Regions from separate parts of the Klebsiella sp. A52 genome, predicted to be linked through region 1. Evidence: predicted binding sites of a transcription regulator. Region 1 holds the regulator's gene; each other region holds the start of a gene.
What was found. The regulator sigma-54, encoded in region 1, starts transcription at its own class of promoters, with help from an activator protein. The targets are predictions, from matches to a motif close to GTTGGCACANNTTTCGCTNT.

Region 2: the regulator sigma-54 is predicted to act here: its motif matches at 5,328-5,347, upstream of glnK (P-II family nitrogen regulator).
Region 3: the regulator sigma-54 is predicted to act here: its motif matches at 3,090-3,109, upstream of norV (anaerobic nitric oxide reductase flavorubredoxin).

The regions. Positions count from the first base shown of each region.
Region 1 is NZ_CP074437.1:1,890,072-1,897,891, reverse strand. It holds gene lptC (LPS export ABC transporter periplasmic protein LptC) at 1-499, shown strand, start outside; gene lptA (lipopolysaccharide ABC transporter substrate-binding protein LptA) at 468-1,013, shown strand; gene lptB (LPS export ABC transporter ATP-binding protein) at 1,020-1,745, shown strand; gene rpoN (RNA polymerase factor sigma-54) at 1,793-3,226, shown strand; gene hpf (ribosome hibernation promoting factor) at 3,249-3,536, shown strand; gene ptsN (PTS IIA-like nitrogen regulatory protein PtsN) at 3,595-4,083, shown strand; gene rapZ (RNase adapter RapZ) at 4,129-4,983, shown strand; gene npr (PTS phosphocarrier protein NPr) at 4,980-5,252, shown strand; gene mtgA (monofunctional biosynthetic peptidoglycan transglycosylase) at 5,275-6,000, opposite strand; gene elbB (isoprenoid biosynthesis glyoxalase ElbB) at 5,997-6,650, opposite strand; gene arcB (aerobic respiration two-component sensor histidine kinase ArcB) at 6,885-7,820, opposite strand, start outside.
Region 2 is NZ_CP074437.1:88,350-96,169, reverse strand. It holds gene KGA69_RS00460 (PLP-dependent cysteine synthase family protein) at 1-998, opposite strand, end outside; gene KGA69_RS00455 (Lrp/AsnC family transcriptional regulator) at 1,114-1,572, shown strand; gene KGA69_RS00450 (SmdA family multidrug ABC transporter permease/ATP-binding protein) at 1,616-3,385, shown strand; gene KGA69_RS00445 (SmdB family multidrug efflux ABC transporter permease/ATP-binding protein) at 3,378-5,156, shown strand; gene glnK (P-II family nitrogen regulator) at 5,398-5,736, shown strand; gene amtB (ammonium transporter AmtB) at 5,769-7,058, shown strand; gene KGA69_RS00430 (UbiD family decarboxylase) at 7,123-7,820, opposite strand, start outside.
Region 3 is NZ_CP074437.1:2,455,729-2,463,548, forward strand. It holds gene KGA69_RS11555 (IS110 family RNA-guided transposase) at 1-185, opposite strand, end outside; gene norW (NADH:flavorubredoxin reductase NorW) at 465-1,598, opposite strand; gene norV (anaerobic nitric oxide reductase flavorubredoxin) at 1,595-3,043, opposite strand; gene norR (nitric oxide reductase transcriptional regulator NorR) at 3,231-4,781, shown strand; gene gutQ (arabinose-5-phosphate isomerase GutQ) at 4,744-5,709, opposite strand; gene srlR (glucitol operon DNA-binding transcriptional repressor SrlR) at 5,702-6,475, opposite strand; gene gutM (transcriptional regulator GutM) at 6,543-6,902, opposite strand; gene srlD (sorbitol-6-phosphate dehydrogenase) at 7,522-7,820, opposite strand, start outside.

The DNA of each region.
Region 1 (7,820 bases):
TACGGACGACACCGCGACCGTCGCGGTCAATCCTAACGATCCGACGTATAAAAGCGAGCATACCGATACCGTGGTGTACAGCCCGGAAGGCGCGCTGAGCTATCGTCTGATAGCCGAGCATGTCGAATACTTTTCCGAACAAGAAGTATCGTGGTTCACCAACCCGGTAATGACCACCTTTGATACCAACAAGGTTCCGGCCTGGTCAATCAGAGCGGATAAAGCCAAGTTAACCAACGACCGTATGCTGTATCTTTACGGCCACGTTGAGGTCGACGCGTTGAGCCCCGACTCTCAACTGCGCAAAATTACCACCGATAACGCGCAGGTGAACCTGGTGACCCAGGATGTAACCTCTGACGATATGGTGACGTTATACGGAACAACATTTAATTCCAGCGGCCTGAAAATGCGCGGGAACCTACGCAGCAAAAATGCCGAGCTGATTGAAAAGGTTAGAACCTCTTATGAAATTCAGAACAAACAAACTCAGCCTTAACATTGCGCTCGCAAGCGCGCTTCTGGCCGCCAGCCTGCCGGCTCTGGCAAAAACCGGCGATACCGATCAGCCGATTCACATCGAATCCGATCAGCAGTCGCTGGATATGCAGGGTAACGTCGTGACCTTCACCGGTAATGTGGTCGTTACCCAGGGGACCATTAAGATCAATGCCGACAAGGTCGTGGTTACCCGCCCTGGCGGTGAAAAAGGCAAAGAGGTGATCGACGGTTTCGGCAATCCGGCCACCTTCTATCAGATGCAGGACAACGGCAAACCGGTGAAAGGCCGCGCGTCGAAAATGCATTATGAACTGCAGAACGATTTCGTGGTGCTGACCGGTAACGCGCATCTGGAACAGCTGGATAGCAATATTCAGGGCGATAAAATCACCTATCTGGTGAAAGAGCAGAAAATGCAGGCCTTCAGCAACAAAGGCGGCCGCGTGACTACGGTACTGGTGCCTTCGCAGTTGCAGGACAAAAGCGGCGATCAGCAAAAGAAAGGTAAGTAATCCGTTATGGCAACATTAACTGCAAAAAACCTCGCCAAAGCCTACAAAGGCCGCCGCGTGGTGGAAGACGTCAGCCTGACCGTCAACTCCGGTGAAATCGTCGGTCTGCTGGGCCCGAACGGCGCCGGTAAGACCACCACCTTTTATATGGTGGTGGGCATTGTGCCGCGCGATGCCGGCAACATTATCATTGACGATGAAGATATCAGTCTGCTGCCGCTGCACGCGCGCGCGCGCCGCGGCATTGGTTACCTGCCGCAGGAAGCCTCTATCTTCCGCCGCCTGAGCGTCTACGATAACCTGATGGCGGTGCTGCAGATTCGCGACGATCTCAGCAGCGAGCAGCGTGAAGATCGCGCTAAAGAGCTGATGGAAGAATTCCACATCGAACACCTGCGCGATAGCCTGGGCCAGGCGCTCTCCGGCGGTGAACGCCGCCGCGTCGAAATCGCCCGCGCGCTGGCGGCGAACCCCAAATTCATCCTGCTGGATGAACCGTTCGCCGGGGTCGACCCCATCTCCGTTATCGATATTAAACGCATCATCGAACACCTGCGCGACAGCGGGCTTGGCGTACTCATTACTGACCATAACGTCAGGGAGACGCTGGCGGTCTGTGAACGAGCTTATATCGTAAGCCAGGGCCATCTCATCGCCCACGGCACCCCGCAGCAAATCCTTGAAGACGAGCAGGTTAAACGCGTGTACCTTGGGGAAGACTTCAGACTCTGATAGGGTAGAGGTTATAGACGTTTTAGCCGGAGATATTGACCCTGAACATGAAGCAAGGTTTGCAATTAAGGCTAAGCCAACAGCTTGCCATGACGCCCCAACTGCAGCAGGCCATCCGCTTGTTGCAGCTGTCCACGTTAGAACTCCAGCAAGAACTCCAGCAGGCGCTGGAGAGTAACCCGTTGCTTGAGCAAACCGATCTTCACGAAGAGGTTGAAACCACAGAAGCCGAGGACCGCGAGTCTCTGGATACCGTCGACGCGCTCGAACAAAAAGAGATGCCGGACGAGCTCCCGCTGGACGCCAGTTGGGATGAAATCTACACCGCCGGCACGCCGTCGGGTAATGGCGTCGACTACCAGGACGATGAACTGCCGATCTATCAGGGTGAAACCACCCAGAGCCTGCAGGATTATCTGATGTGGCAGGTTGAGCTCACGCCTTTCACCGATACCGACCGCGCGATTGCCACCTCCATCGTCGATGCCGTTGACGATACCGGCTACCTTACTATTCCCATTCAGGACATTGTCGATAGTATCGAAGATGATGAAATTGGCATTGAGGAAGTGGAAGCGGTACTCAAACGCGTGCAGCGTTTCGATCCGGTCGGCGTCGCCGCCAGGGATCTCCGTGACTGCCTGCTGATCCAGCTTTCACAATTTGCCAAAGAGACGCCGTGGCTGGAAGAGGCGCGGTTGATCATCAGCGAGCATCTTGATCTCCTGGCCAACCACGATTTCCGCAGCCTGATGCGCGTCACCCGCTTGAAAGAAGACGTTCTGAAAGAGGCGGTTTGCCTGATCCAGTCGCTGGATCCGCGGCCGGGGCAGTCCATACAAACCAGCGAGCCGGAGTACGTGATCCCGGATGTGCTGGTGCGCAAGGTTAGCGGCCGCTGGGTTGTCGAGCTCAATTCCGATAGCATTCCGCGGCTGAAGATTAATCAGCAATACGCGGCGATGGGCAATAATGCGCGCAACGACGCCGACAGCCAATTTATCCGCAGCAACCTGCAGGAAGCCCGCTGGCTGATTAAGAGCCTTGAGAGCCGTAACGATACCCTACTGCGCGTCAGCCGCTGCATCGTCGAACAGCAGCAGGCCTTCTTTGAGCAGGGCGAAGAATTTATGAAACCGATGGTGCTGGCGGATATCGCCCAGGCCGTCGAGATGCATGAATCAACAATTTCACGCGTTACCACGCAAAAATATCTGCACAGTCCACGAGGTATTTTTGAGTTGAAGTATTTCTTCTCCAGCCATGTCAATACCGAAGGCGGCGGCGAAGCCTCGTCTACCGCCATTCGCGCGCTGGTGAAGAAGTTAATCGCCGCGGAAAACCCCGCGAAGCCGTTGAGCGACAGCAAGCTCACCACCATGCTCTCCGATCAGGGTATTATGGTGGCACGGCGCACTGTTGCTAAGTACCGAGAGTCTTTATCCATTCCGCCGTCAAACCAGCGCAAACAACTGGTCTGACACAACCGATAAGGAAGACACTATGCAGCTCAACATTACAGGACACAACGTCGAGATCACTCCTGCTATGCGCGACTTCGTCACCACGAAGTTCAGCAAACTGGAGCAGTTTTTCGATAGGATCAACCAGGTCTATATTGTGTTAAAAGTAGAGAAGGTGACGCAAATCGCGGACGCCAATTTGCATGTCAACGGTGGCGAAATCCATGCCAGTGCGGAAGGGCAGGATATGTATGCCGCTATCGATGGTCTTATCGATAAGCTGGCAAGACAGTTAACAAAACATAAAGATAAACTGAAACAACACTAATTGTCCGGGCGATCGCCCTTATCCGCAGCCCGCGGATAAGGGCAGCTCAGGTGAAATTATGATGAACAACGATTCCGCTCTACAACTGAGCAATGTCCTTAACCAGGATTGTACCCGTAGCCAGGTTCACTGCCAGAGCAAGAAACGCGCGCTGGAAATCATCAGCGAACTGGCGGCGAAGCAGCTAGGTTTACCGCCGCAGGTGGTCTTTGAAGCGATCCTGACCCGTGAAAAAATGGGCAGTACCGGGATCGGCAACGGCATTGCGATCCCTCACGGCAAGCTTGAAGAGGATACCCTGCGCGCCGTTGGCGTCTTTGTGCAGCTGGAAACGCCGATCGCCTTCGATGCGATCGACAATCAGCCGGTCGATCTGCTGTTTGCGCTACTGGTGCCGGCCGATCAAACCAAAACCCACCTGCATACGCTCTCGCTGGTCGCCAAACGTCTGGCGGACAAAACCATCTGCCGTCGCCTGCGCGCTGCGGTGAGCGATGAAGAGTTGTATGAGATCATCACCGAAGCAGGAAGCAGCGATGACGCTTAACGTGAGTCGCGCCTTAACCTTTATCGTACTGAGGAGAAACGGTACATGGTACTGATGATCGTCAGCGGCCGCTCTGGCTCGGGGAAATCCGTCGCCCTGCGAGCGCTGGAAGATATGGGCTTCTACTGTGTGGATAACCTGCCGGTAGTGCTGTTGCCTGAGCTGGCGCGAACGCTGGCCGACCGCGATATCTCCGCGGCCGTCAGCATCGACGTGCGCAACATGCCGGAATCACCGGAAATCTTTGAACAAGCGATGCAGAACCTGCCGGAATCCTTCTCCCCGCAGCTGCTGTTCCTTGATGCCGACCGCAACACCCTGATCCGCCGCTACAGCGATACCCGCCGCTTGCATCCGCTCTCCAGCAAGAATCTGTCGCTCGAAAGCGCGATCGACGAAGAGAGCGATCTGCTCGAGCCGCTGCGCTCGCGCGCGGACCTGATCGTCGATACTTCCGAAATGTCGGTGCATGAACTGGCCGAGATGCTGCGTACCCGCCTGCTAGGTAAACGCGAACGTGAATTGACGATGGTCTTTGAATCATTCGGCTTCAAACACGGTATCCCTATCGATGCCGATTACGTTTTTGACGTCCGTTTCCTGCCGAACCCGCACTGGGATCCGAAGCTACGCCCCATGACCGGCCTCGATAAACCGGTTGCCGCCTTCCTCGATCGCCATACGGAAGTGCATAACTTTATTTATCAGACCCGAAGCTATCTGGAGCTTTGGTTGCCAATGCTGGAAACCAATAACCGCAGCTATCTGACGGTGGCCATTGGTTGTACCGGCGGTAAGCATCGCTCGGTCTATATTGCCGAACAGCTGGCTGACTACTTCCGCTCGCGCGGTAAGAACGTGCAGTCTCGTCACCGGACGCTGGAAAAACGTAAATCATGACCGTCAAGCAAACCGTTGAAATCACCAACAAGCTGGGCATGCATGCGCGCCCGGCGATGAAGCTTTTCGAGCTAATGCAGAATTTCGATGCGGAAGTGTTGCTACGCAACGACGAAGGCACGGAGGCGGAAGCCAATAGCGTTATCGCCCTGCTGATGCTCGATTCCGCCAAAGGTCGTCAAATTGAGGTGGAGGCCAGCGGCCCGCAGGAAGTCGAAGCGCTGGCGGCGGTGATCGCGCTATTCAACGCCGGGTTTGATGAAGACTAAGCATCTCCCGGCGGGATTGCGGTTAATGCAGCTTATTGGCCTGCATAAAGCCTTCGCCGCCTAACTGACGCATCTGGCGCAGGATCCATGCCTGTCGGCTGCGAACATAACCTGATGGCGCATCGGCGCGAAACCGAATCGGATTCGGTAATACCGCCGCCAGCAGCGCGGCCTCTGCAGGGGTTAAACGGCTGGCCGGCTTATGAAAATAGCGCTGAGCCGCCGCTTCAACACCGAAAATACCGTCGCCAAACTCGGCGATATTCAGATACACGGTGAGAATGCGTTTCTTGCTCCAGACCGTTTCAATACCGACGGTCAGGCCCACTTCCAGCCCCTTGCGTAGCCAGCTACGGCCATCCCATAAAAACAGGTTTTTCGCCGTCTGCTGAGAGAGCGTCGACGCGCCGCGAATTCGATTTTCATTCCGTTCGTTGTGCGCCAGCGCTTTTTCGATTGCCGGCACGTCAAAACCCCAGTGGTCGGGGAATTTCTGATCTTCAGCGGCAATCACCGCCAGCCCCATCCAGGGGGAAATCTCGTCCATACCAACCCAATCAGAATGGGCGACATAATGAAAATCACCGGAGAACCAGGCGCTAACCTGGCGCTCGAGCATCACCGCTGAGAACGGCACCGGCAGAACGCTGAATACGGCGATACCGCCGCCCCAGAAAACCACGCAGATAAGCGCCAGGCGTAACAGCAGGCGCTTGATCATCGCCAGCGGCGCAACACGCTTACTCATTCAGCGAGAACCAGTACGCGATCGACCAGTTTCTCAATACCGCTGGCGGCCTCGGCAATATTCTGCGCCAGCATATAAGCAGGCGTAGTCACCACTTTGTTGTCTTCATCGACCACGATGTCGTCAACCGGGCACGGCACGTGCTCCGCGCCCATCTCTTCCAGCACCTCGGCAGTATCCGGATCGGTACCGATGGTTATCCGCAGCGGTGTCGGGAAAATCTTCGGCAACAGCGCCGGCGCGATACACATAAAGCCCAGCGGCTTACCCGCCTCGTGCATCGCCAGCGTTAACGCCTGCAGATCGCGGTCAACGACGCAGTCACTCCCCTGGGCGGCGAAATTACTCAGGTTTTTCGCCGCGCCAAAGCCGCCTGGCACAATCAGCGCATCCAGATCGTCCACACGGGCGCTGGCCAAAGGCTGAATAGCGCCGCGCGCAAGACGCGCCGCTTCAATCAGCACGTTGCGGCTTTCCGCCATCGTTTCGCCGGTCAGATGATTGATCACGTCGGTTTGCGCCTTATCCGGCGCAAAGCAGACGGCCTGCGCGCCGCGACGCGCAATGGCCAACAGGGTAATGACCGCTTCATGGATTTCTGCGCCGTCGTAAACGCCACAGCCGCTTAGTACCACGCCAATCTTCTTCATCTTGCTAACCCCTTAGCGCAACTCTATGAAACAAGTAAATAATTTTGATTTACTCGCTATGCTTCACATATTTTACCGATTCACGTAACAAATTATTTATGGTTTGCTATCTTAATGAACGAGCAAGCCAAATCCTCAGGTTGCGCCGTGTAAAAAAATCACTCGAACAATCCTGGCTCAACAACCAGTTCCCTGGTGTTGGCGCAGTATTCGCGCACCCCGGTTTATCCGGGGTCATTTTTTATCCGCCGCCGCAATCCAGGCCTTCAGTATCGCAACATCGTTTTGCCACTCGGATTTCATCTCTTCCACCCACTCGCCGACGTTGTCTTCCCACGCGGGTAAATCTGGCGTTTGGATCTGCTGTCCCAACTGCTGGATATGGCGCAGGCCTATCGAACCCGCCGCGCCCTTAATTTTATGGCCCTCATCGACGATACCTTTCTGGTCGCGCGCGGTGAGATTCGATTCCAGCACGGACATGTAGCCTGGCATCATCTTCTCAAACACCGCCAGCCCGTCGGTAATCAGCTTCGGTCCCACCAGCTCGATATATTGCTCCAGCATATCGGTGTCCAGTACCGATGCCGATTTCGCGACATCCACCGCAGGCGGTTCATGGCCGTCGTCTTCCGGCGCATCCCAGAATTTCTTGATGATCGCGGTTAACGCCGGTACCGACAGCGGCTTACTCAATACATCATCCATGCCGGCATCAAGGTACTCTTTTTTGTCCTTCAGCACGTTAGCGGTCAGCGCCACCAGCGGCGGCAGCTCATCGGCGGCATAGCGCTGTTTTAGCTGCCGCGAGATATCGAGGCCGGTCATGTCCGGTAGCTGAATATCCAGCAACACCAGGTCGTATTCGCCGGGTTCGAACATCTCCAGCGCGGCTTTACCGGTCATCGCCACGTCCACGCTGTTGCCCAGTTTTTCCAGCACCGAACGGGCGACAATCACGTTCAGTTCGATATCTTCCACCAGCAGCACGTTCAGCGCCGGCAGCGGCATATCGTCTTCGGCCAGCGTATCTTCGACTTCATCAGCCACCGCCTGCGCGTGTACGGTCAGGGTAAACGTCGCCCCCTGCCCCGGCTGGCTGGTCACGCTGATATCGCCGCCCATATTGCGCGCCAGACGGCGCGACACCGCCAGACCAATGCCGGTACC
Region 2 (7,820 bases), 1.8 Mb from region 1:
ATATTCGCCGCGACCCACTGCGGGTTATAATAGCTTTCGAGGTAACGTTCGCCGCTGTCGCACAACAGGGTGACGATAGAGCCCGTACGTCCTTCATCGCGCATCCGTGCGGCCAGCTGCAGTACGCCCCACATATTGGTGCCGGTGGAGGCGCCGACTTTTCTTCCAAGCTGGGTTTCCAACCACAGGGCGGTGGCGACGCTGGCGGCATCCGGCACGCGCAACATTTCATCGACGACGTCGGGAATAAACGAGGGTTCGACGCGCGGGCGGCCAATACCTTCAATTTTGCTACCGACCGGGCTACGCAGGCTGGCGTCGCGGCTCTGCCAGTAATCGAGGAACACCGAATTCTGCGGGTCGACCACCATCAGTTGCGTCTCGTAGCCCTGACAGCGAATATAGCGGCCAATGGTCGCAGAAGTCCCGCCGGTACCGGCGCTCATGACGATCCACGACGGCTGCGGGTGCGGCTCGTGGGTCATCTGGCGGAAAATGCTGTCGGCAATATTGTTATTGCCGCGCCAGTCGGTGGCGCGCTCGGCGAAAGTGAACTGATCCATATAGTGGCCATTCAACTCGCGCGCCAGCATTTCAGAAGCGGCGTAAATTTCGCAGGCGTTGTCGACGAAATGACAGCGTCCGCCATAAAATTCAATCTGTTCGATTTTACGTTTCGCGGTGCAGGAGGGCATCACGGCAATAAACGGCAGGCCCAGCAGGCGAGCGAAATAGGCTTCTGAGACCGCCGTCGAACCCGAAGACGATTCGATAATCGTAGTGCCTTCTTTGATCCATCCGTTGCACAGTCCGTAGAGAAATAGCGAACGCGCCAGACGGTGCTTGAGGCTACCGGTTGGATGCGTACTCTCATCTTTCAGATAAATAGGGATACCCGGAAAACCAGGCAGCGTCAGGCGGATCAGGTGTGTATCGGCGGAACGCTGGTAGTCGGCGTTAATTTCACTAATGGCATGTTTTACCCAGGCGCTGTTCATCTCGGATTCCTGTTTGTCATTTTGTGCCCAGCTTAGCGGATTGTGCGGGAAAAATTGTTGCTATTTGGCCTTTCAATTACAATTACGGGAGTAAATTATTCTCTCTGGTGGCCTTATGCTAGATAAAATTGACCGTAAGCTGCTGTCGTTACTGCAAACTGACTGCACCCTCTCTTTGCAGGCGCTGGCGGATGCCGTTAATCTGACCACCACGCCCTGCTGGAAACGGCTCAAGCGCCTTGAGGACGAAGGTATCTTGCGCGAGCGCGTGGCCATTCTGGATGCGGAAAAGCTGGGGCTCGGACTAACCGCCTTCGTTTTGATAAAAACCCAGCATCACAGCAGTGACTGGTACTGCCGCTTTGTTAGCGAAGTGTCGCAAATGGCGGAAGTGCTGGGTTTCTGGCGTATGGCTGGCGAGTACGATTACCTGCTACGGGTGCAGGTCGCGGATATGAAGCGCTATGACGACTTTTATAAACGTCTGGTGAACAGCGTGCCGGGGCTGTCGGATGTCACTTCGAGTTTTGCCATGGAACAGATAAAATACACCACGGCCTTGCCTATTGATTAACGGCTTTTTGCCGCCACGAATTATACATTCAGGATTTTACCGTTTGCGATTATTTGCTCAACTTAGCTGGTACTTTCGCCGGGAGTGGCGCCGCTATCTCGGCGCCGTCGCTCTGCTTGCCGTTATTGCCATACTCCAGCTAATCCCGCCGAAAGTAGTGGGGATTGTGGTCGACGGCGTGACTAAAGAACATTACACCGCAGAGCAGGTGTGGATGTGGATCGGCGCGCTGGTCGTTATCGCGGTGATGATTTATCTGCTGCGCTATGTCTGGCGCGTGCTGCTATTCGGCGCCTCTTATCAACTGGCCGTTGAACTGCGTGAAGACTTCTATCGTCAGCTCAGCCGCCAGCATCCGGCCTTCTATCTGCGTCACCGTACCGGCGATCTTATTGCCCGCGCGACCAACGATGTTGACCGCGTCGTCTTCGCCGCCGGCGAGGGGGTCCTGACGCTGGTGGACTCACTGGTGATGGGTTGCGCGGTGCTGATTGTGATGTCGACGCAAATCAGCTGGCAGCTAACGCTACTGGCGCTGGTGCCGATGCCGTTTATGGCGCTGGCTATCAAGCGTAATGGCGATGCCCTGCATGAGCGCTTTCGTGTGGCACAGGCGGCTTTTTCCAGCCTTAACGATCGAACGCAGGAAAGCCTGACCAGCATACGTATGATTAAAGCGTTCGGCCTTGAGGATCGTCAGTCGGCGCAGTTTGCCGCCGATGCGGCGGATACCGGGGCGAAGAACATGCGGGTCGCGCGTATTGATGCCCGCTTCGACCCGACAATTTATATTGCCATTGGCGCGGCCAACCTGCTGGCAATCGGCGGCGGCAGTTGGCTGGTGTTGCAGGGCGAGCTGACCCTTGGCCAGTTAACCAGTTTTGTCATGTACCTTGGCCTGATGATTTGGCCAATGCTGGCGCTGGCGTGGATGTTTAATATCGTTGAGCGCGGTAGCGCCGCCTACGGACGTATTCGTTCGATGCTGGAAGAAGCGCCGGTAGTCAACGATGGCACCGAAACGGTGCCGGAGGGGCGCGGTTCGCTTAACGTGGCGGTGCGTGAATTTATCTATCCGCAGGCGGCGAAACCGTCGCTGGAGAAGGTTAACTTCACTCTGCGGCCGGGGCAGATGCTCGGTATCTGCGGTCCGACGGGAGCCGGGAAAAGCACCATTCTTTCCCTTATCCAGCGCCATTTTGATGTCACCGAGGGGGATATCCGTTTCCATGATATTCCGCTGACCCGCCTGCAGCTTGATAGCTGGCGAGGGCGACTGGCGGTGGTCAATCAAACCCCATTCCTGTTCTCCGATACCGTAGCGAATAACATTGCGTTGGGTAAACCGGACGCGAGCCGGGAGCAAATCGAGCGCGTCGCGCGGCTGGCCAGCGTGCATGATGATATTCTGCGCCTGCCGCAGGGCTATGAAACGGAAGTCGGCGAGCGCGGGGTGATGCTCTCCGGCGGTCAGAAACAACGAATTTCCATTGCCCGCGCTCTGCTGCTGGAGGCGGAAATCCTGATCCTCGATGACGCGCTGTCGGCGGTTGATGGACGGACGGAGCATGATATTTTGCATAACCTGCGCCAGTGGGGGGAGGGGCGGACGGTGATCATCAGCGCCCATCGCCTCTCAGCATTAACCGAAGCCAGTGAAATTTTGGTTTTGCAACACGGCCATATCGCGCAGCGCGGCCGCCACGAGCAGCTTGTCGTCCAGACGGGATGGTATCGCGATATGTATCGCTATCAGCAACTGGAAGCGGCGCTTGACGATGCGCCGCAGGATGAGGAGGCGGTTGATGCGTAATTTCGCTCATCTCTGGCCGACCCTTAAACGTCTGCTGGCCTACGGTTCGCCGTGGCGTAAGCCGCTTATCATTGCGGTCATCATGATGTGGATAGCGGCGGCTGCGGAAGTCAGCGGCCCGCTGCTGATAAGCTATTTCATTGATAACATGGTGGCGAAACAATCGCTGCCGGTGAAGCTGGTCAGCGGCCTGGCGGCGGCCTATATCTGTCTGCAGATCCTTGCCGCTACGCTGCACTATAACCAGGCGCTGCTGTTTAACCGGGCGGCGGTCGGCGTGGTGCAGCAGTTGCGCAGCGATGTGATGGACGCCGCGCTGCGCCAACCGCTCAGCGAGTTTGATACACAACCGGTCGGTCAACTGATTTCGCGCGTTACCAACGACACCGAAGTGATTCGCGACCTGTACGTGACGGTCGTGGCGACAGTGCTGCGCAGCGCGGCGCTGATTGGCGCGATGCTGGTGGCGATGTTTAGTCTCGACTGGCGAATGGCGCTGGTGGCGGTGGCTATCTTCCCGGCGGTGCTGATTGTCATGGCTATCTATCAGCGCTACAGCACGCCGATCGTGCGTCGCATGCGCGCCTGGCTTGCCGATATCAATGATGGCTTCAACGAAGTCATCAACGGCATGGGCGTTATTCAGCAGTTCCGCCAGCAGGCGCGATTCGGCGAGCGGATGCGTGAAGCCAGCTACGGTCACTATCTGGCGCGCATGCAGACGCTGCGTCTGGATGGTTTTCTGCTGCGCCCGCTGTTAAGCCTGTTTTCATCGCTGATCCTCTGCGGCCTGCTGATGCTGTTTGGTTTTAGCGCTTCCGGAAGTATCGAAGTCGGGGTGTTATACGCCTTCATTAGCTACCTCGGACGCCTGAACGAACCGCTGATCGAACTTACCACCCAGCAGTCGATGCTGCAGCAGGCGGTAGTGGCGGGCGAGCGCGTGTTTGAACTGATGGACCGTCCGCGCCAGAGCTGGGGTAGCGATACCGCGCCGTTACGCAGCGGCGCGGTGGCGATTGATAACGTCTCTTTCGCCTATCGCGACGACCGGCTGGTGCTGCAGGATATCAATCTGGATATTCCTTCGCGCGGTTTTGTGGCGCTGGTTGGCCATACCGGTAGCGGCAAGAGCACGCTGGCCAGCCTGATGATGGGCTACTACCCGTTGACTAAAGGCGAAATTCGCCTCGATGGCCGCCCGCTGTCGTCGTTAAGCCACAGCGCTTTACGTCGGGGCGTCGCGATGGTGCAACAGGATCCGGTGGTATTAGCCGATACCTTCTATGCCAACGTGACGCTGGGGCGCGATATCAGCGAGCCGCAGGTCTGGGAAGCGCTGGAGGCGGTGCAGCTCGCTGACCTTGCCCGCGAAATGAGCGACGGGATTTATACCCAACTGGGCGAGCAGGGCAACAACCTGTCGGTGGGCCAGAAACAGCTGCTGGCGCTGGCTCGCGTGCTGGTGGAAACGCCACAGGTGCTGATCCTCGATGAAGCGACAGCGAATATCGACTCCGGTACCGAGCAGGCTATCCAGCAGGCGCTGGCGAAAGTGCGCGAGCACACCACGCTGGTCGTCATCGCCCACCGTCTGTCGACTATCGTCGAGGCTGATACGATCCTGGTGTTGCACCGTGGCCAGGCCGTCGAGCGCGGAAACCATCAGCAATTGCTGGCGGCGAAGGGCCGCTACTGGCAGATGTACCAGCTACAGCTGGCTGGCGAAGAGCTAGCCGCCAGCGTTGAGGAGGAGTCGCTGAGCGCCTGATGCACCATCAGCAGGCATTGGTGCAGGGGTGACATGAAGTGGTGCAATTTGCTCACTAAGGGCGCACCGTATTGGTGCATTTTTGCGCATTAGCGGTCATTTGCCGTCTCGCCAGTAACATCCTCGCGTTTTTTTCTCCGTAAACGGGCCGATTCACGGCCCGTTTTCATTTTTGGCATATCCCTTGCTTTATCTCCTGTGTTAGCAGCGGCCACTATCAAATACTGACTGGAGGGGATTTATGAAGCTGGTTACCGTGGTAATCAAACCATTCAAACTGGAAGACGTTCGCGAAGCGTTGTCCTCCATCGGCATTCAGGGCCTGACGGTCACGGAAGTGAAAGGCTTCGGCCGCCAGAAAGGCCATGCTGAGCTCTATCGCGGCGCCGAATACAGCGTCAATTTCCTGCCAAAAGTAAAAATTGATATTGCGATTGCCGACGATCAGCTGGACGAGGTTGTCGAGGTGATAGGCAAGGCCGCCTGGACCGGAAAAATTGGCGACGGCAAAATTTTTGTCGCCGAACTGCAGCGCGTGATTCGTATTCGTACCGGCGAATCCGACGAAGCGGCACTGTAATTGCCTGACCACACAGCGATGGGGATGAAGAGATGATGAGAACGACGATGAAAACGGCTCTGGGAGCGCTGGCGCTGCTTCCGGGACTGGCGCTGGCGGCCGAACCGGCGGTGGCGGATAAAGCCGACAACGCTTTTATGATGATTTGCACCGCGCTGGTGCTGTTTATGACAATCCCCGGCATTGCGTTGTTCTACGGCGGCCTGATTCGCGGTAAAAACGTGCTCTCAATGCTGACTCAGGTCATTGTGACTTTTGGCCTGGTTTGCGTGCTGTGGGTTATCTATGGCTATACGCTTGCCTTCGGAAGCGGCGGTAGCTTCTTTGGCAGCTTCGACTGGGTCATGCTGAAAAATATTGAACTGAAAGCGTTAATGGGGTCGTTCTATCAGTATATCCATGTCGCTTTCCAGGGCTCTTTCGCCTGTATCACCGTGGGCCTGATCGTCGGCGCGCTGGCGGAACGTATTCGTTTCTCCGCGGTACTGATTTTTGTGGTGGTTTGGCTCACGCTCTCCTACGTGCCGATTGCGCATATGGTGTGGGGCGGCGGCCTGCTGGCGACCCATGGCGCGCTGGACTTCGCCGGCGGTACCGTCGTACACATCAACGCCGCGGTGGCGGGGCTGGTGGGCGCGTATATGATGGGCAAACGCGTGGGCTTTGGCAAAGAAGCGTTTAAACCGCATAACCTGCCGATGGTCTTTACCGGTACGGCGATTCTGTATGTTGGCTGGTTCGGCTTTAACGCCGGTTCCGCAAGCGCGGCCAACGAAATTGCCGCGCTGGCCTTCGTGAATACCGTCGTGGCGACCGCTGGCGCGATTCTGGCCTGGACCTTCGGCGAATGGGCCACTCGCGGTAAACCGTCGCTGCTGGGTGCCTGCTCCGGCGCGATTGCCGGCCTTGTCGGCATTACTCCGGCGTGCGGCTACGTTGGCGTTGGCGGCTCGCTGATTATTGGTATCATCGCCGGCCTGGCCGGGCTGTGGGGCGTCACGGTGCTGAAACGCTGGCTGCGCGTCGATGACCCATGCGATGTGTTTGGCGTTCACGGCGTGTGCGGCATCATCGGTTGTATCCTGACCGGCATCTTCGCCTCTACCACCCTTGGCGGGGTCGGCTATGCGGAAGGCGTAACGATGGGGCATCAGTTACTGGTACAGCTGGAAAGTATCGGCATTACCGTGGTGTGGTCCGCCGTCGTCGCGTATATCGGCTTCAAAGTGGCGGCGATGACCGTCGGCCTGCGCGTGCCGGAAGAGCAGGAGCGCGAAGGGCTGGACGTCAACAGCCACGGCGAAAACGCCTACAACGCCTGATAAAGCGAGCAATCTCCATAAGCGTCAAAGCCTCCCGTCCGGGAGGCTTTTCTTTGCGTGGAATTTATTTCTTACTGAAGCCAGGGATAAAGCGATCAACATCCACTTCCATAAACTGGCTGCGCTGGAAGTGGGCTTTCATATTCCACGGAACGGTGCAGTCGAAAATGGTTTTGCAGGCAATACCGCTATCGCGAATCGATGGGCTGAAGGCCGGGTCGGATGATGGATCCAACGGATGGCAACGTACGCCGGGAATAAACACGGTGCTGACATCGCCCTGATAGCGGGTGGTCATCGCCCACATGACGTCGTTGATGTCGAATACATCGACGTCCTCATCGACCAGCATCACGTGCTTCAGCTCAGAGAAGGCGGAAAAGGCCAGTAGCGCCGCCTGGCGCTGACGGCCCTCATCGCTTGGCGTGCGTTTCTTCACCTGCAGCACGGCGAGATATTTACCCGTCCCCGGAGAGGGGCAGTGGACGTTTTGTACGAAGCCTGGAAGCGCGCGCTCTACCATTTGCAGAATGCTGGCTTCGGTCGGGATCCCGGCCAGATTGGTATGCTCATCGCTCGGCCCGATACAGGTTTGCAGAATCGGGTGGCGGCGGTGGGTAATCGCTTTAACTTTTATCACCGGCACTTCCGCCTGAGCGCTACCGGTGTAGCCGGGGAACTCCGGCATGGCTTTGCCGCTGTTGGTATTCTGGTCTTCGCGTACCCGCACGCCAGGCAGCAGTTCACCTTCAATAACGATTT
Region 3 (7,820 bases), 570 kb from region 1:
CGCGCGAAATGATGACTGGATGAGCAGGCTTCCATGCCAATCAGACAAGGCTCCAGTTGAATAACAAATTGAACAAACTTAGCCCGGGTGAGCTTTTTACGCAAAATAGTATGACCTTCGTGATCGACGCCATGAAGCTGAAAAACGTTCTTTGCCAGGTCGATACCAAGAGTTGATACTTTCATGTGGACGCTCCTCATTTTTTAGGACGTATTGCAACGATCCAGTCTGGTACTTTGATACCGTAAAATCTGGAGCGTCCATCTCATTATCCGTGCAAAACACGGCCCTCAGCCCGCATCCATGCGGGCTGCCCCGGCCTGCCTGTAACGTCTCAGCGATTTTGTGGCCACCAACAGCGGCAGTTTCAGCCAGCATGGTGAATAAATTAAAGGCAGGCCGCATGGACCGTAGGCCGGGTAAGCGTAGCGCCACCCGGCAAAACAGGGTCGCCTGGACGGTAATCACCTCACCAGTTGCTTGAGCAGCGCAAAGGCTTCCTTCATTTTATCTTCGCTCACCACAAAGGCCCGCAGCTGGTTTTCGGCATCCAGACCTTTCGCCACCAGCCCCTCTTTAGCGGCCACGATATTCCACGTCAGATCGTCGCGGCGGGTGTCGCCGGCCAGATGCAGCGGCAGATCCGGCGTTTTCACTTTCACCAGCATTGGCGGCAAGGTGAGCTCGCCCGCTTGCGCCAGCAAATTTTTACTCAGGCACATGGCGCTGAGTAAAATCGGCTGCAGGAACGGCAGTACCGTACCGTTGATTTCCGCACAGTCGCCGAGCGCATAGATTGCCGGATCGCTGGTTTGCAGTTGGCTATTGACTACCACGCCGCGGTTAATCTGCAATCCGGCATGACGCGCCAGCGACGTTTCCGGGCGCAGGCCGGCGGCGGCAACGACCGCATCGACGGTTATCGCGCGCTGGCGGTCGAGGCTGACGCGAATGCCGTCGGCGGTTTGCTCCAGCCCCTCAAGCTGCGTTTTGAGCATCAGATGTACGCCCATCTCGGTAAGCCGATGCTGCAGGCGGCTGCTGGCCTCCGGCGGCATCAGCGCCGCCAGCACGCTGGCTGAGTTATCGACTACCGTTACCGCTTTACCGGCGCGGCAGAAATCCATCGCCAGTTCGCAGCCAATCAGGCCGCCGCCGACGATCAGCACCCGTTTGGCATCGCGGAGCTGGCTCTGCGCCGCGCCATATTCGCGCTGGCTGTTCAGCGTCAGCATCAGCTCGCGCCCCGGCACCGGCGGGATAAACGGCGTCGCGCCGGTGGCCAGCACCAGTTTGTCGTAGCGCCACTGGTTATCCTGGCTCTTCACTAACCGGTTTTCGGCGTCGATATCGCTTACCCAGGTATGGGGAAACAAACGCAGATTGTACTGCTCGGCGAACTCGCCTGCGCTTTGCAGGGTCAGATCGTCGGCCTTCTGCCCGCGGCTGATGACATGGCTGAGATCCGGTTTGTTGTACTCATCCATGCTATCGGCGGCGATTAACGTCAGCGGAATTTGCGTATCCTGCTTACGAATATTTTTCACCAGTTGGCGGGCCGCGAAGCCCGAGCCGATGATGACGATGCCATCACTCATTTTGCCTCCATCGCCAGTACGTCAAAGACATCTTTGCCAAGAGAACACTCAGGGCAGAGGAAATTGTCCGGCACTTCACTCCACGGCGTACCCGGCTGTACATCCTGGTTAGGTTCGCCTTTCGCCGGGTCATAGACCCACTGGCACACGCTGCACTGCATCATGGGACCGAGATCGGCGGCCGCGGCGGCAGCACAGGCGCAGTCCCGTTGTTCCGGCGTTGTCGCTGCTTCAGCAACCGGCAGCGGCGAGAGGGCCCACTGGCGGGCGATGTCGCGTCCGTGTTGGCGGCACAGTTCCAGCGCGTCAATATCCGGGCGCCATTTGGCTTTCAGGCTCAGCGACATCTCAAAACCGGCATCCTGCAGGCGGGTGGACAGGCGGTCTACCGCGCCGCCGCTCCAGCCGTGCGAGCCAAAGGCGCTGGCGCGTTTATTGCGAAAACGCAGCCCGGTCATCTCTTCCACCAGCCCGGCGATTTTCGGCATCATCACGTTGTTCATGGTGGAGGTGCCCACCAGTACGCCTTTCGAGCGGAAAACGTTGGTCAGAATGTCGTTTTTGTCGCTGCGGGCGACGTTGAAGATTTTTACCGCTACCCGCGGGTCGACTTCAGTGATCCCCTGAGCGATGGCGTCCGCCATCATGCGGGTGTTATTGGACATGGTGTCGTAGAAGAGGGTGATGCGATCTTCCTGATAATCCGCCGCCCACTCGAGGTATTTCTCGACGATTTGCGTCGGGTTATCGCGCCAGACCACGCCGTGGGAGGTGGCAATCATATCCACCGGCAGGTTGAAGCCGAGGATTTCAGTAATTTTCGGCGTCACCAGGCGGCTGAAGGGTGTCAGGATGTTGGCGTAGTAGCGCTGGCACTGTTCGTACAGTTCAATCTGGTCCACTTCATCGTTGAACAGGTGTTCGTCGCAGTAGTGCTGGCCGAAGGCGTCGTTGCTGAACAGCACCGCGTCGCCGGTCAGGTAGGTCATCATGCTGTCAGGCCAGTGCAGCATCGGCGTTTCCACGAAGATCAGCTGTTTACCATTACCGATATCGAGAGTATCGCCGGTTTTCACCACGTGGAAGTTCCACTCTGGATGATGATGGTGGCCGTTGATCGAGTCGATGGCGTTGGCGGTGCAGTAAATCGGCGTATCCGGGATCTGCATCATCAGTTCGGTCAGCGCGCCGGCATGGTCCTCTTCGGCGTGGTTAATGACGATGTAGTCGAGGTCAGCCAGATCGATTTCGCTGCGCAGGTTCTGTACGAACTCGCGGCTGAATTTATGATCGACGGTATCGATCAGCACGTTTTTCTCTTCACGGATGAGATAGCTGTTATAGCTGCTGCCGCGCAGCGTTTTATATTCGGTACCGTGGAAATCACGCACTTCCCAATCGCGTTGGCCAACCCAAAGAATGTTATTTTTAACCGCAATAGACATAGCAACCTCAATCAATACAGTGTGTTTAAACTCAGTTGATTGGCTTATATCAAGTTGCGTGCCAACTTTTTAATTCATTGATAATTATGTATTTTTAATTTTTGTTGATTTTGGTTGCTGTCAAAATGACTATTGTTAAAATAGTCGATATGACAATGTGTATTGTCAAAATGACAATGGAGCGGCAATGAGTTTTTCCGTCGACGCGCTGGCGAGAATCGCCATTGATTTACAAAGCGATATCGGTCACAGCGACCGTTTTTCGCGCCTGATTACTACCCTGCGGCAGATTCTCGGCTGCGATGCCTCGGCGCTGCTGCGCTATGAGGCGCATCAGTTTGTGCCGCTGGCGATCGATGGCCTGGCGCAGGATGTGCTCGGTCGGCGCTTTGTCCTGGAAGGGCACCCGCGGCTTGAGGCGATTGCGCGTGCCGGGGATGTGGTGCGCTTCCCGGCGGATAGCGACTTGCCCGACCCCTACGACGGGCTGATCCCCGGCCATGAGAGCCTGAAGGTTCACGCCTGCGTTGGCCTGCCGCTGTTTGCCGGGCAGACGCTGATTGGCGCGCTGACCCTGGACGGGATGGATGCCGACCGTTTCGATAGCTTCAGCGATGAAGAGCTGCGGCTGATTGCCGCGCTGGTGGCTGGCGCCTTGAATAACGCGCTGCTCATCGCCCGCCTTGAGGCGCAAAACGTGTTGCCGGCGCAGCCGGTGAATTACGCGCAGCCTGAGCGTCAGGAGATTATCGGCCTGTCGGCCCCTATGTTGCAGCTGAAAAAAGAGATCGATATCGTCGCCGCCTCGGATTTAAACGTGCTGATTAGCGGCGAAACCGGCACCGGTAAAGAGCTGGTGGCGAAGGCGGTGCATCAGGGGTCGCCGCGAGCCGCTAATCCGCTGGTCTATCTCAACTGCGCGGCGCTGCCGGAAAGCGTGGCGGAGAGCGAGCTGTTCGGCCATGTGAAAGGGGCGTTTACCGGGGCTATCAGCAACCGCAGCGGTAAATTTGAGATGGCTGATAACGGCACCCTGTTCCTTGACGAAATCGGCGAACTGTCGCTGGCGCTGCAGGCGAAACTGCTGCGCGTGCTGCAGTATGGCGATATTCAGCGCGTCGGCGATGACCGCAGCCTGCGGGTCGATGTGCGGGTGCTGGCGGCGACTAACCGCGATCTGCGCCAGGAGGTGGTGGAAGGGCGCTTTCGCGCCGACCTGTACCATCGGCTGAGCGTCTTCCCGCTATCGGTTCCGGCGCTACGCGAGCGGGAAAACGATGTGGTGCTGCTGGCGGGCTATTTCTGTGAGCAGTGCCGCCTGCGGATGGGGCTGGCGCGGGTCATTTTGGCTGAGGCGGCGCGAAACAGGCTGCAGCAGTGGTCCTGGCCGGGCAACGTGCGCGAACTGGAGCATGCTATTCACCGGGCGGTGGTGCTGGCGCGGGCCACCCAGGCCGGCGATGAAGTGGTGCTGGAGCCGCAGCATTTCCAGTTTGCGGTGGCGGCGCCGATGTTGCCGACTGAGACGGCGGCAGCGGCGCCCGCGACGGGAAACGTCAATCTGCGCGAGGCGACCGAAGCTTTTCAGCGAGAAGCGATTAGCCGCGCGCTGGAGGCGAACCAGCGCAACTGGGCGGCGACCGCCCGTGCGCTGGAACTGGACGTCGCCAACCTGCATCGGCTGGCGAAACGTCTGGGGCTTAAAGGATCCCTGCCTGGTAAAAGTTCTGCAGGTTGATGGCGCCGACCAGTTGGCCGTTTTCATCCACTACCGGCGCGGCGCTGATTTTGTGTTTCATCAACCGCTCTTTGGCTTCCACCGCGCGGCTTTCCGCCTGCAGCGTCACGCCGTTGCGGGTCATCGCCTGAGTGACGCCATCGTTGAGCGTACCGCCAGCAACCAGCCAGCGGCGCAGGTCGCCGTCGGTGAACACGCCCTGCACGCGGTTGGCTTCATCGCATACCGCCACCAGGCCAAGTCCGGTTCGGCTTAGTTCAAGCATGGCGTCCATGACGTTAGCCTCGGTATTGACCCGCGGCACTTCTTCGTCGCGGCGCATCAGGTGATGCACTTTGTTCAGCAGACGCGCGCCGAGGGCGCCCGCCGGGTGGGAACGGGCGAAATCTTCTTCATTGAAACCGCGCGCCTGCATCACCGCCATCGCCAGCGCGTCGCCCAGCATCAGCGTGTTGACGGTGCTGGAGGTCGGGGCCAGATGCATCGGACAGGCTTCACGCTCCACGGCGATATCCAGCACCGCTTTCGCCGCCAGCGCCAGCGGCGAGGTGGATTTGCCGGTCATCGCCAGCAGCGGAATGGATTTCTCTTCCAGCCGCGGCACGATGAGATCCAGCTCTTTCGCGCTACCGGAGTAGGAGATAAACAGCATCACGTCGCGGCTATCGAGCATGCCGAGATCGCCGTGCAGGGCTTCCGCCGGATGGACGAAAAACGCCGGGGTGCCGGTGCTGGCGAAGGTTGCCGCCAGCTTTTTACCGATGTGGCCGGATTTACCGATACCGGAGACAATCAGTTTGCCCTCGCAGTGGATGATGGTTTCCGCCGCGCGGATGAAGTCGTCGCCCAGGCGCTCCGGCAGGCGGCTCGCCTCCTGTAGTTCAAGCATCAGGGTCTGGCGTCCGGCCTCTAACAAAAAGTTACTCATGATGTTCTCCAGTAATAATGACTTCAATACCTTTTGCTTCCAGCGCCCGCTGGAATTCAGGGTCAATATCGGCATCGGTAATCAATTTATCCACGCGCTCAAGGCCGCAGACAATATTGGGACTTTTACGGCCAAACTTTGATGAGTCGGCCATCAGGATCACTTCGCGGGCGGCGTTACACATCGCCTTACTTACGGTATAGACCTCGTTAAAGGTGGTGACGCCCGCCACCAGATCAATACCATCGGTGCCCATAAACAGCTTGTCGAAGCTGAATTGTTCGAAGGCATTTTCCGCCAGTTGGCCGTGAAAGGAGGCCGATTTTTTACGGAAGGTGCCGCCCGGCATCAGGATAGTCTGCTCGTTATCGAGCTCGGAAAGTGCGTTGACGATATGCAGGCTGTTGGTCATCACCGTAATGTTATTGAAGCGGCTCAGCAGCGGCACCATCTGCAGCACGGTGCTGCCGGCGTCGAGGATAATTGAATCGCCATCGTGGATATATCGCACGGCGGCCTCGGCAATCTGCGCTTTCTTATGAGTGTTGATCAGCGTCTTGTGGTCGATAGGCGGGTCGGCCTCGTCTTTATTTAACACTACGCCGCCGTAGGTACGGATGACGGTCCCGGCATTCTCCAGAATCACCAGATCCTTGCGGATAGTGGTGCCGGTGGTGTCGAAGTGTTGCGCCAGCTCTTCGACCGAGCATTTGCCCTGCGATTGCAGGTGCTCGAGAATGGCTGCCTGGCGCTGACGTGGTTTCATAGGCGTTGTATCCTGCGTTTAAGTTTCGAAGTGATAATTTCGCAAGATATTAACTTTCACAACGAAATTATGCATGTTTCGGATTAAGCGCTAATGATAGTGCATTCTGACAGAGCGGATCATTGGGAAAGATCACATCAGGCTGCAATTCCTCGAGATGTTTACCGGTAAGCGTGGGAATTTTTCGCGGGCTGGCGAAGACGGTTAGGCCCTTCATCAACAGCGTATCGCAAATACGATCGTTTTCATCGATGGCGATAGCGACAATCGCGCGCGGTTTAAAGCGCCCGGCGGAACGGCCGACGCCAACGCGGCCCTGCTGGCAAAGGCTATCAAAGGCGCGATTGAAGCGGCGGATCTGCCAGCCGCCGAAAGCCAGTTGGCAAAGCCAGGCAATAGCGGCGACGGTAGTGAGTGCGGTAACCATAATGTCTCCTGAAGGTGTGATGCCGGGTACAACCCGGGTACCGTTTTTTGTCGGGTGGCGGCTAACGCCTTACCCGACCTACGCCGGCATATGGTCTGTAGGCCCGCGCAAGCGTAGCTCCGCTGGGCAATAACCGCGGGTAAAGAGCTACTTTCGCGCCGGATGGCGGCAGCGCCTTATCCGGCCTACGGTCCGTGCCATTGTGAGCTTAAGATCTCTATTTTGTAACCATGGCTACTGAAACTGCGGTGTTGGTGGCCTCAAAATCGCTGAGACGTTCCCGGAAGGCCGGGGCAGCCCGCATGGATGCGGGCTGAGGGCCGTGATTTGCAGGGACGCTGCCTCGGCCCGACCCGGAGCCTGCCGGGATTAGTCGAAGGTACCACGAAGTGGCGATTTTGGCAGCCAGAGCCCGGGAGTACAGAGGGCGGCGGCGACTGGCCGCCCTCTGTGCGCTCCCTGCGCCATGAGAGCCATAACGCAGAAGAAATATCGGGAGCGCAATCTGCTCTGAAATAATAAAAAACAACTGTTTTTCCCCAACCAAAACCGTTGCAAACCGATAACAGTATCTATGGTTTTTTTTGCCCGGATAAGCGCAGCGCCATCCGGGAACCTTTTAAAACATCACCTGGCCGCCGGTGACGTTAATCGACTGCCCGGTGCAGTACGACGCCTGCGGGCTGGCGTAAAACATCAAGACGTTCAGCACATCCTGGTAATCGCAGCCGCGTTTCAACGGCACCTTATCGATGTAGTACTGCTCGACTTCGCTCTCATCAATGCCGAGCTTGGTGGCGTACTGCGGCAGCAGCGACTGGAACATCGGTGATTTCAACAGATTGCCGAGCATCAGCGAATGCACGGTAATACCGTATTCCGCCAGATCCAGCGCCAGCGACTGGGTCAGCCCGACGC